One region of the Gardnerella sp. c23Ub_4 genome, then DNA from elsewhere that is predicted to be linked to it. Evidence: riboswitches for the same ligand, from Rfam matches in the RefSeq annotation. Region 1 holds a riboswitch; each other region holds the start of a gene.
What was found. A riboswitch is a leader RNA that binds a small molecule or an ion and turns the genes downstream of it on or off. The one in region 1 is predicted to bind thiamine pyrophosphate.
Positions count from the first base shown of each region.

Region 2: it holds a riboswitch for thiamine pyrophosphate, as region 1 does, so the genes downstream of both, NYP67_RS05900 (ABC transporter permease) here and thiM (hydroxyethylthiazole kinase) in region 1, are expected to answer to the same signal.
Region 3: it holds a riboswitch for thiamine pyrophosphate, as region 1 does, so the genes downstream of both, NYP67_RS02895 (ECF transporter S component) here and thiM (hydroxyethylthiazole kinase) in region 1, are expected to answer to the same signal.

Region 1 is NZ_JANUYO010000001.1:384,370-387,649, reverse strand. It holds gene NYP67_RS01685 (bifunctional hydroxymethylpyrimidine kinase/phosphomethylpyrimidine kinase) at 1-227, opposite strand, end outside; gene thiM (hydroxyethylthiazole kinase) at 233-1,750, opposite strand; TPP riboswitch at 1,739-1,830, opposite strand; rRNA gene rrf (5S ribosomal RNA) at 2,187-2,303, opposite strand; rRNA gene NYP67_RS01670 (23S ribosomal RNA) at 2,471-3,280, opposite strand, start outside.
Region 2 is NZ_JANUYO010000003.1:65,957-69,236, reverse strand. It holds gene NYP67_RS05905 (ABC transporter substrate-binding protein) at 1-717, opposite strand, end outside; gene NYP67_RS05900 (ABC transporter permease) at 748-1,536, opposite strand; TPP riboswitch at 1,547-1,653, opposite strand; gene eno (phosphopyruvate hydratase) at 1,801-3,096, shown strand.
Region 3 is NZ_JANUYO010000001.1:735,411-738,690, reverse strand. It holds gene NYP67_RS02905 (phosphotransferase enzyme family protein) at 1-53, opposite strand, end outside; gene NYP67_RS02900 (ABC transporter substrate-binding protein) at 162-1,085, opposite strand; gene NYP67_RS02895 (ECF transporter S component) at 1,258-1,878, opposite strand; TPP riboswitch at 1,915-2,016, opposite strand; gene recO (DNA repair protein RecO) at 2,103-2,855, opposite strand; gene NYP67_RS02885 (DivIVA domain-containing protein) at 2,910-3,280, opposite strand, start outside.

The sequences.
Region 1 (3,280 bases):
GCAACCAAATTAGTTGTTACACACATTCCAAATCCATGTGATGCCGTGATTGACTTTAGATCAGCTTGGATTCCAGCTCCGCCTGTTGGATCAGTTCCAGCAATACTTAGTACGCGTGGAATAATCGGGTCTTCTAAAGATGGCAAAGAAGATGGCCTTAGGCTTGAATCATATAATTTAGAAATTGATTGCAAAGGTGCTTGAGCTTGCGAAAATTGATTATTCATTATTTTTATTCCTTCGTAATAGCATCGCGTAATTTGCGCGCTTCTTCGCAAGGATTTTGCGCAAGCATTAGAGCAGATACTACGCATAAACCATCTATTGAAGTGCTTTTAATAGGGAATACCGTATTTTCGTTAACGCCGCCAATTCCGAGCGTACTAATGCCGAGTTCTTTAGCGCGTTTAGCAATCTTTTCTACTCCTTCAACACCTAAAGCAGGAGCAGCGTCTGGCTTAGTGGCAGTAGGCCAAATCGGACCTATTCCAATAACATCAGGCAATGCCACATTTTCTTTAGCACATTCGTTATAAACGTAATCTAACTGTTCTAACTTTTCTATAGAAAGCCCAACCATCCATTCTGCAGGAATAGACTTACGCGCTTCAATATAAGGCGTATCTGTTTGCCCAACATGCAAGTTGAGTCCTAAGCTTTTAGCGCAATCTATACGATCGTCAACAAAAATCGGCACGTTTCCGCAACCATTAGCAAGCATTTTGTCTCGCAAGCTTTGAGCTTTATTATTAAAAGTTTCGCTATTTGCGTACTTATCGCGCAATTGAACTACGCTTGCTCCGCCTTTAACGCAATCAACTGCAATATCTTCTTCTGCTCGATTGCTCATCTTTGGGTCTGTTATAAAGTATAAAGACCAATCAACAGGGTCGAGTTCAAATTCAATATTCGCTAGTTTCAGCATCTCGTCTGCGCTCAAATCCATAAGCGCATCCATCCATAATGTTCTAAATGCACCTGGCGATGTTGAGCGTTGTGCTGCCCAAGTTCCTGCTGCAGCAGCGTGCACGTGAGCGGCAACTGTTGCTGCAAAAGGTCGATTTCGATTTGCTCCAACGTATGCTGCCACCAATGCGCCAAGAGAGCAGCCCGTTCCGACTACTTTCGTCATTATCTCGTGACCGCCCGAGACTCGTGCCGAGCATCCGTGACCATAAATAGCGTCTTTTTCGCCAGAAATAGCCACTACCGAGCCATAGAGTTTAACTAGCTTCTTAGCAGCTGCAACTGCTGAATCAACGGAGTCTCCAGCGTCTACTCCCTTACCGCCGCTTTCTTCTCCAGCTAAACCTAAGATTTCGGAAGCGTTTGCACGAATTACAGTAGGATGACTTTTAACGATTTCGCGCGCGTATTGCGTGCGTGGAGCTAAACCGCCAACTGCAACTGGGTCAAGAACCCATGGAGTGTGTGCTTTTACAGCTCCGCGAATTGCAGCATCCATAGATTCTTTGTCTACTGGCCTATACGTTCCAATGTTTACTAATACACCAGATGCGATTTGAGCAAATACTTCAGCTTCTTCTGCGTCTACGACCATTGCTGGCGATGCACCAGCAGCTAGCAGAACGTTTGCCGTTATTTCTTGAACAACATTATTCGTTACGCAATGTGTTAGCGGATTTTTTGCGCGCAAAGCTTCGATGCATTCACGTACATCTTGAACGAATTGCTTGCAACGAGCATTAGTTGAGAATTCACTATTTTTAGAGCACGACACAGTAGTCATGATTTTCCCTTCGCTAGTACTAACTAGATCAGGTTCAACGGGTATAATCTCAGCGCTTTCGCGCACCCCGAACCCATATTTGACTATATATGTTCGTTATGACGTTATTTACGCGCGCGACGACCTACCTTTTCGCTTAGAGCGTAGCGCGAGAGGCGCTTTGACTGAGCTTGAAATTGCATAACGCATTTCAAGCTCCTTCAAAGCGTGATTTGGCTCAAATGTAAAGTCCAGTGGACTTTACATGCCAAATCAGCCGAGCGGCTACTAATAGCCGTGAGGAATAGCGCGCTGTAACGCGCGAACGAGGACCTTCCATGTAGTGCGTTTGTATAACGACACGACGTAAATCAAGTACAATCGCACTACAAGAATACGAGCGTGTTAAGCATTAAAAAAAAAAGCGGGGAGTTTATACTCCCCGCTAGAAAGAATAATGCGGCAGCGTGTTAGTCTCCCACACCCTATCGAGTGCAGTACCCTCACCGTGTCAGGCCTTAGCTTCCGGGTTCGGAATGGGACCGGGCGTCTCACCTGAGCCATGACCACCGCAAAACTAGATTATACACTCGCAATACGCGAGCGGCAAGCTGGCGGTTTGGGAACCGGACATGAACGCGAGCAACAAGAAGAAACAATCATCAAAATCAACAACTTAACCATAATCATGACCGCTTAACACTCCCTAATGTTAAGAGAATTAAACGATAAGCAATACAAGTAGTATCACAATCGCCCATTAGTACTGGTCAGCTCCACCCCTTACAGGGCTTCCACATCCAGCCTATCAACCACGTGTTCTACATGGGGGCTCACACACAAAGTGCAAGGAATGCTAATCTTGGAGCAGGCTTCCCGCTTAGATGCTTTCAGCGGTTATCCCTTCCAAACGTAGCTAACCGGCAGCGCCACTGGCGTGACGACCGGCATACCAGAGGTTCGTCCACCCAGGTCCTCTCGTACTATGGGCAGGTCTCCTCAACATTCCAACGAGCGCAGAGGATAGAGACCAAACTGTCTCACGACGTTCTGAACCCAGCTCGCGTGCCGCTTTAATCGGCGAACAGCCGAACCCTTGGGACCTGCTCCAGCCCCAGGATGCGACGAGCCGACATCGAGGTGCCAAACCATCCCGTCGATATGGACTCTTGGGAATGATCAGCCTGTTATCCCCGGGGTACCTTTTATCCGTTGAGCGATGCCACGTCCGTACGCCGGCACCGGATCACTATCTCCGACTTTCGTCCCTGCTCGACCCGTCAGTCTCACAGTCAAGCCCGCTTGTGCGATTACACTCAAAACCCGATTGCCAACCGGGCTGAGCGGACCATTGAGCGCCTCCGTTACTCTTTAGGAGGCAACCGCCCCAGTTAAACTACCCGCCAGGCACTGTCCCTAACACGGATAACGTGTCGAGGTTAGACGCCAGATATGGAAAGAGCGGTATTTCACTTGTTGACTCCACGCAAGCTAGCGCCCACGCTTCAAAGCCTCCCGCCTATGCTACACGATCCACACCTAACGACAATA
Region 2 (3,280 bases), on a different contig from region 1:
AGCAAATGATGCAGAAACCATGTGTATAGAAACGTTTAAGTTTCCATAATCTTTAGCATTAACAATTCGTTTTGATCCTGGAGTTGCTAGAGCTGCTGCTAAATTCTGGTCGAATGTTGCTAATGCATCAACTTGCCCAGTTGTGAATGCTGCGTGGAAGTTCTTTGGGCTCATCTCTACTTCTTGAACTTTAGATGGGTCTAGTCCGGCTTTTTCAAATGAACGGTGAATTACGTAATCTCCAGTTCCACCTTTAGCTATGATTCCAATTTTCTTTCCGTACAAGTCTTTTAGTGTTTTAATACCGCTATTTGGTGCTGCTACTATTCCTTGAGAATCTCCGTTGTAGTATTCAATAGCGAATGCAACCCATGGTTGATTTTTTGAAGCCCAATCAATAAAGCGAGTAGTTCCTGTTGAAGAAGCATCTGCAGCGCCGCTATTGACTGCAGCATATGCGTCTAGAGGAGTGTAAGGTCCTGTAAATTTTACTGTTGACTTGTCAAATTCTTTTTGTGCAAAATCATCATTTTTCAAGGTTGTTAGATAGTTAGCTGTTGAAAGATATGCTACGCGCATAATTCCATTGTTTGAAGTTGAAGATGATTGTTTAGATTGTTTAGTGCTGCCACATGATGCAAGAGCTATCGTTGCGCACAAAGCACATGCAGCTGCTAATGCTCGCTTACTTGTTGTAGATAATGCGAATTTAGCCATTTTATTCTCCTAATTATTTTGCTAATATTCTTAGTTCTGTTTGATTTTAACGATGGATGAACGTCGCTCAGGCATGCAAATTTTTTCTAAAAGTGTTGCAATTCCTTCAGAAAGTAGGCCTGCAATCGCGTATAAAACTATGCATAGTAGCATTTGATCTGGTCTGTAAAATTCTTGTGATCTTGCAAGAACATATCCAATTCCTTTTGAAGCGTTGACTGTTTCACACGTTACCAATGCCACCCAAGACACTGATATTGCAAAGCGTAAAGCAGTCATAAAGTTAGGTAGCGCTCCTCGAAGAAGAATTGTGAAAAATACTGTTTTGCTATTTACTTTGTATGCGCGAGCTAATTCCAAGAGTTTGGGATCAATATTACGAACTCCATCCCTCATATTTACGTAGAACGTTCCAAATACGCCTATAGCAATAAGAGCTATTTTCATAGTCTCACCAATGCCTAATAAAATAATAAGCAAAGGTGCTAGTGCAGTAAAAGGAACAGACCGTAGCATGTGGCCAGGCTTGTTAATAATAATGTCGCCCAGCTTTGTGCTACCAGAAATAACTCCTGCTGGAACTGCAATTATCATTCCTAAACATAATCCTGCAATAACTCTTGTAAAACTAATTCCCAACGAAGGCCAAATTAAACCTTCTGAGTTTAATTCTTGAAAAGCGTTAATTACTTCTGCAGGTGATGGAATGTGCCTAGTCTCTTTAGGCCCAAGTGTAGCTAAAAACCATCCAATAAGTATGACAAGTGTAGAAAGCCATGGCACAAATAAACGTAGTGAAGAAGATGCATTTTTTAGCATGCTCTTACAATGGCTAACCATTCGACATTCCCTTCGATAGTACTAGCTATATCAGGTTCGACGGGTATGATCTCAGCAATTACAATCAAGCAAATAATTGCACCCCGTGCCAGTTTGTTATTATTGTACAAAGGTGTGGACAAATTAACAAAAGCTTGGATTATATAGTCTTGTATGCTTAACGACTTACGTTATTAAATAACGTCCATAAAACGCATTAATCTTAAATATGTTACACAACCAACAGATAAATAAGGAGTAGTTGTGGCAGCTATTGAAAGCGTATATGCACGCGAAATTTTGGATTCTCGTGGAAATCCTACTGTTCAGGTTTATTTGGAGACCGAAGATGGCGCTCAAGGAATTGGTTTAGTTCCTTCTGGTGCTTCAACTGGTGAGGCAGAAGCTTGGGAGCGTCGCGATGGTGACAAGTCCCGCTACCAGGGCAAGGGTACTTTGGAAGCAGTTAAGGCTGTTAACGAAGTAATCGCGCCAAAGGTTATTGGCATGGATGCCTCTGATCAGCGCGCTCTTGATGAAACAATGATCGAGCTTGATGGCACTCCAAACAAGGGCAAGCTTGGCGCAAACGCTATTCTTGGCGTTTCTCTTGCTGCTCTTTATGCTGCTGCTGAGTCTGCTGAGCTTCCTTTGTATCGCTACATTGGCGGTACAAATGGCCACATTCTTCCAGTTCCAAACATGAACATTATGAACGGTGGTGCTCACGCTGATTTTGCAACCGATATTCAGGAATACATGATTTCTCCATACGGTTTTGCTACTTATAGCGACGCTTTGCGCGCTGGCGTTGAGGTTTATCACACCTTAAAGAACGTTTTGAAGAAGGAAGGCTTGGCTACTGGTCTTGGCGACGAAGGTGGCTTCGCTCCAAAGATGAAGTCCAACGAAGATTCTTTGAAGTACATTATGGATGCAATCGAAGCTGCTGGTTACGAGCCAGGCAAGCAGATTGGTATTTCCCTCGACGTTGCTTCTTCTGAGTTCTACAACAAGGAAACTGGCAAGTATCGTTTCGACGGCGAAGAGCGCGAATCCGCTTACATGCTTGATTACTACGAGAAGCTCATCAACGAGTATCCAATCGTTTCCATCGAAGATCCATTCCAGGAAGAAGGCTGGGATGATTGGGCAGAGATTACCAAGCGTCTTGGCGATCGTTTGCAATTCGTTGGTGATGACTTGCTCGTTACTAATCCAAAGCGTTTGGCTAAGGGTATTGAGCTTGGAGCAGCTAACTCCTTGCTTGTAAAGTTGAACCAGATCGGTTCCGTTACCGAGACCCTCGACGCTATTGAGCTTGCAACCAAGAATGGCTTCACTTCTATGGTTTCTCACCGTTCTGGTGAAACCCCAGATACCACCATTTCTGATCTTGCTGTTGCTAAGAACACTGGCCAAATCAAGACTGGTGCTCCTGCTCGCGGCGAGCGTATTGCTAAGTACAACCGCTTGCTTGAGATCGAAGAAGAGCTTGGTTCTACCGCTCAATATGCTGGTTACAGCGCATTCAAGGCTTGCAAGAAGTATATGAAGTAATATGCTAGAGCTTTTATAAGTTCTACGTAAGTCTTGTTTAAGATTTAGACTGTAGCATAATTCGGCCAGTCGCATTCGTGCGATTGGCCGTTTTTCGTATATTTTAGCGATTTTTTGAAAAAATATATAAATTTTTCTAAAATTACTTTTATTCTCTTCAAAATAGTGCTATTTTTTATGGAAA
Region 3 (3,280 bases), 350 kb from region 1:
GCCCATCTTTGAGCAACAATATCTAGTTGAGGGTCGTTGCTTTCGTTTTCCATATTTGCTCCAATTATTGCCACAGGTTCATTGAATTGTGATATTTATTTTCGATTGTAATTGCGTTTGCAATCGTTATTATGCTTGCGATTCAAGCACATGCTGGCCGACTATTCTGGCAAATACTCGTTTGTTACGCATCCGCTTTCTAGGCTCTTTAGCGCGCAATCAAGAGGCACACTTAAGTGGCCATTTTCACCCATCCAACGAGTGTAGTTTTCCACCAAAGCCATGTCTGCTGTACCCCAACGACCATTCTTGTCGTACCAAGACGGAATCACTTCGTCTAGCGAGGCGCGCAAAGCCTCTGGGCTAATATGGCAAAGCGCATTTTGCAAAGCATCAACGCCAGCCTGCGGGTCTTTTCCTGCAAGTTCATAGCCCTTAACGGTTGCGCTTGCAAAGTTGCGTATTAATTGCGGATTTCGCTCAATCATCTCTTGGCGAGCGCAAACATAGTAAGAATGATGCGGAGCTACGCCAATAGAATCGAATGGAAGAACAACAACTTGATCAAATGGAAGCGAACCCTGGTATGGCTCCCACCAAGCAACGTTAATAAAAGCGTCGCACATTCCGCGCTCTACTGCTCGAATGTCTGGCTCCCATGGGCCTGGGTCAATTGTAATCAGCTTGCTAAAGTCGCCTCCGTCGGCAGCAACCGCCTGCTGAAGCTCCGTGTATAAGCGCTTAACGCCCATAGGGATTACTACGCGCTTTCCTTCTAGATCTTTAAATCGCGTAATGCCCGTGTTTTTATTTGTTATGATTCCACCAATTTGAGATTGATTCATTACAGCAAACGACGTTAGCTTGTTTGCGCCATTTTGATGAGCAAAAAGCTGATTTAAGCGAACAAGAGCTATGTCTACTTCTCCGCGCTCCAAGCATGCTGGAACATCTCCACGCTCCGTATCTGTGCTTGTAAACTCTACGTCTAATCCGTATTGCGCATATAATCCGCGCTTTCTTGCAAGGTACATTCCTGCGTGATTCGTCCATGGATGCACATATTCAAGACGTACTCTTAGCATACTAACTCCTTTGTTTTATAGTGATTTGTGATTTTATCTTGACTTTTATTTGCGACTTTTCTTGCGACTTTTGCGCGCTGCTAACTTGCGATTTTTCTTGCGACTTTACAAAAGTGGGCGAGGTGATTAATCCCCCGCCCACAAATCAAATCTTACTAGCAAAAGTTAAGACTTAAGCGCGTACTTCTTTGCCAGAAGCAAAACGGCTCAATGCGCCAGTAGCAGCAATACCCTTGTACAAGTACCACATAACTACACCACCAATTACAGCACCAGAAATCATGCTGCAAAGTGTGTGAATCATCATGAATGCGCCGAAGATTGGAACACCTGCGTAGTAGAACGGATAGGTTGAAACGATTCCACCCAAACCAGCTAATGCGCCAGAAAGTGCAGTCAAACCAACGTTCCACTTGCGATACATAACAAACAAGAATGCAAACTCAGCAAACAAGCCCTGAACAAAGCCAGGAAGAACGGTACCAATACCGCCCCAGTGGCTACCAACAGTCAACTCAACCATTGCAGCAATAAACTCGCCGAATAGTGCAGCGCCTGGCTTGCGAACCATAATAGCAGCTAAAGGACCAGCGAAGTAGAACAAACCATAGTACAATGCGCTAACGCCTGGAACTGGAATAAGCTTAAGAGCAGCAGAAATAGGCTCACTAATCAAGCCGATGCCCCAGAAGATAATACCAGAAGCTACAGCAATAACAACCGTGAGCGTAACATCAGCCACGTTCCAGCGCAAGGATGGACGCACGGTCTCTTCTTCAACAGATGTACCCATTAGGGTCTCCTTTCATCTTTAACCAATCAAACAAAGGCGACCCTGCAGAAAACTCCGTACGTCGGCATTACCCGATTCACGTTAAACGGTTAGACAGTAATCTTCTCAGCTCTTAAAAGAGCACCCGTGCCTGATATCATTCATATTGCATCAGACAGCGAGGACAAATTTTATAAAATTCAAACATAAAATTAACAAAATCGCTCATTAAGATAATAGAAACTCTAATCAAAATACAGCGAATTAGAATTTTTTTCGCTTAAACGCATAGATCTAATAGGCTTTTCTAACCAATATTCGCACCATTGTTCAACGCATTTAGACGTTAAATCGTCAATACTTGTTCCGTCTAAATTTTGCCAATCGCCATTAATTAATGAAATCATTTGAAAACGCGCTAAATCATTGCACTTAATAGACTCTAAAGCATGATCTTTAGAGCACATAACTCCACCACTAGCTGCCGAAAAATAGTCTAAATCATTGCGTGTTGAACAAATAACGCACTCATTTAACCTAGGAGACCATCCAGCTAATTGCAATGCTCTTAAAACGTACGAAAGCGCGATTGATTCAGCACTATGCAAACTTTTAGAAAGAGCAGACAAAGCAGCTATAAGAAGATTGTATTGTGAGCAAGAATCCGAATATTGTGCGCAAGACGAGACCAAATCGTCTGCAATCTCTGCAATCATGCTAGCACAACTATACAGATTGTAATCCGCACAAATGCTACCAGCATAAGGCGAAACTAAAACCGCTTGAGAAATAACATCAAAAGTTTTGCCAGTTGCAAAAAGTGCATTAACACGCATAAATGGCTCTAAGCGCCCACCAAATCTAGATTTTAACCGCCTTACACCTTTTGCAACAGCTCGAACCTTGCCATGCTTTTTAGTGAGCATAACAATAACTCGATCAGCTTCCCCAAGAGGAAAAGTCTTAAGAACAACAGCTTCATCGTTATATAACGGCATTAATCAATAACTCTTAGCTTGTATAATCCCTAAATCTAAGTGAAAAATAGATTATTAATTATGATTTGGGTTTACAAATCCGCCAAAATTAGATTCGCCAGTATCGTCAAAATCATCTGAATCATTATTTGCTTCGCGAGAAGAATCTTCAACCGAAGTGTCAAAATGGTTCATAACAGGGAACGAAAGATCTGGAATATCTAAATTAAGACTTTGCGAAGGCTCGAACTTAGGCGAAGCAAGAAGTGAAAGATTCAAATCTCCAATGGATTTAGAATCATTTGCATTGTTATTACTTGCATTGTTAGCATTTGCATTATTTACACCATCAGCATTCGCACTAACAACATTCGCGCTATCTTCCTTCTTTTCTGCATCTTTAACTTTTCCAAAATCATTATTGTTAGTAGCAAAATTGTTGGAAG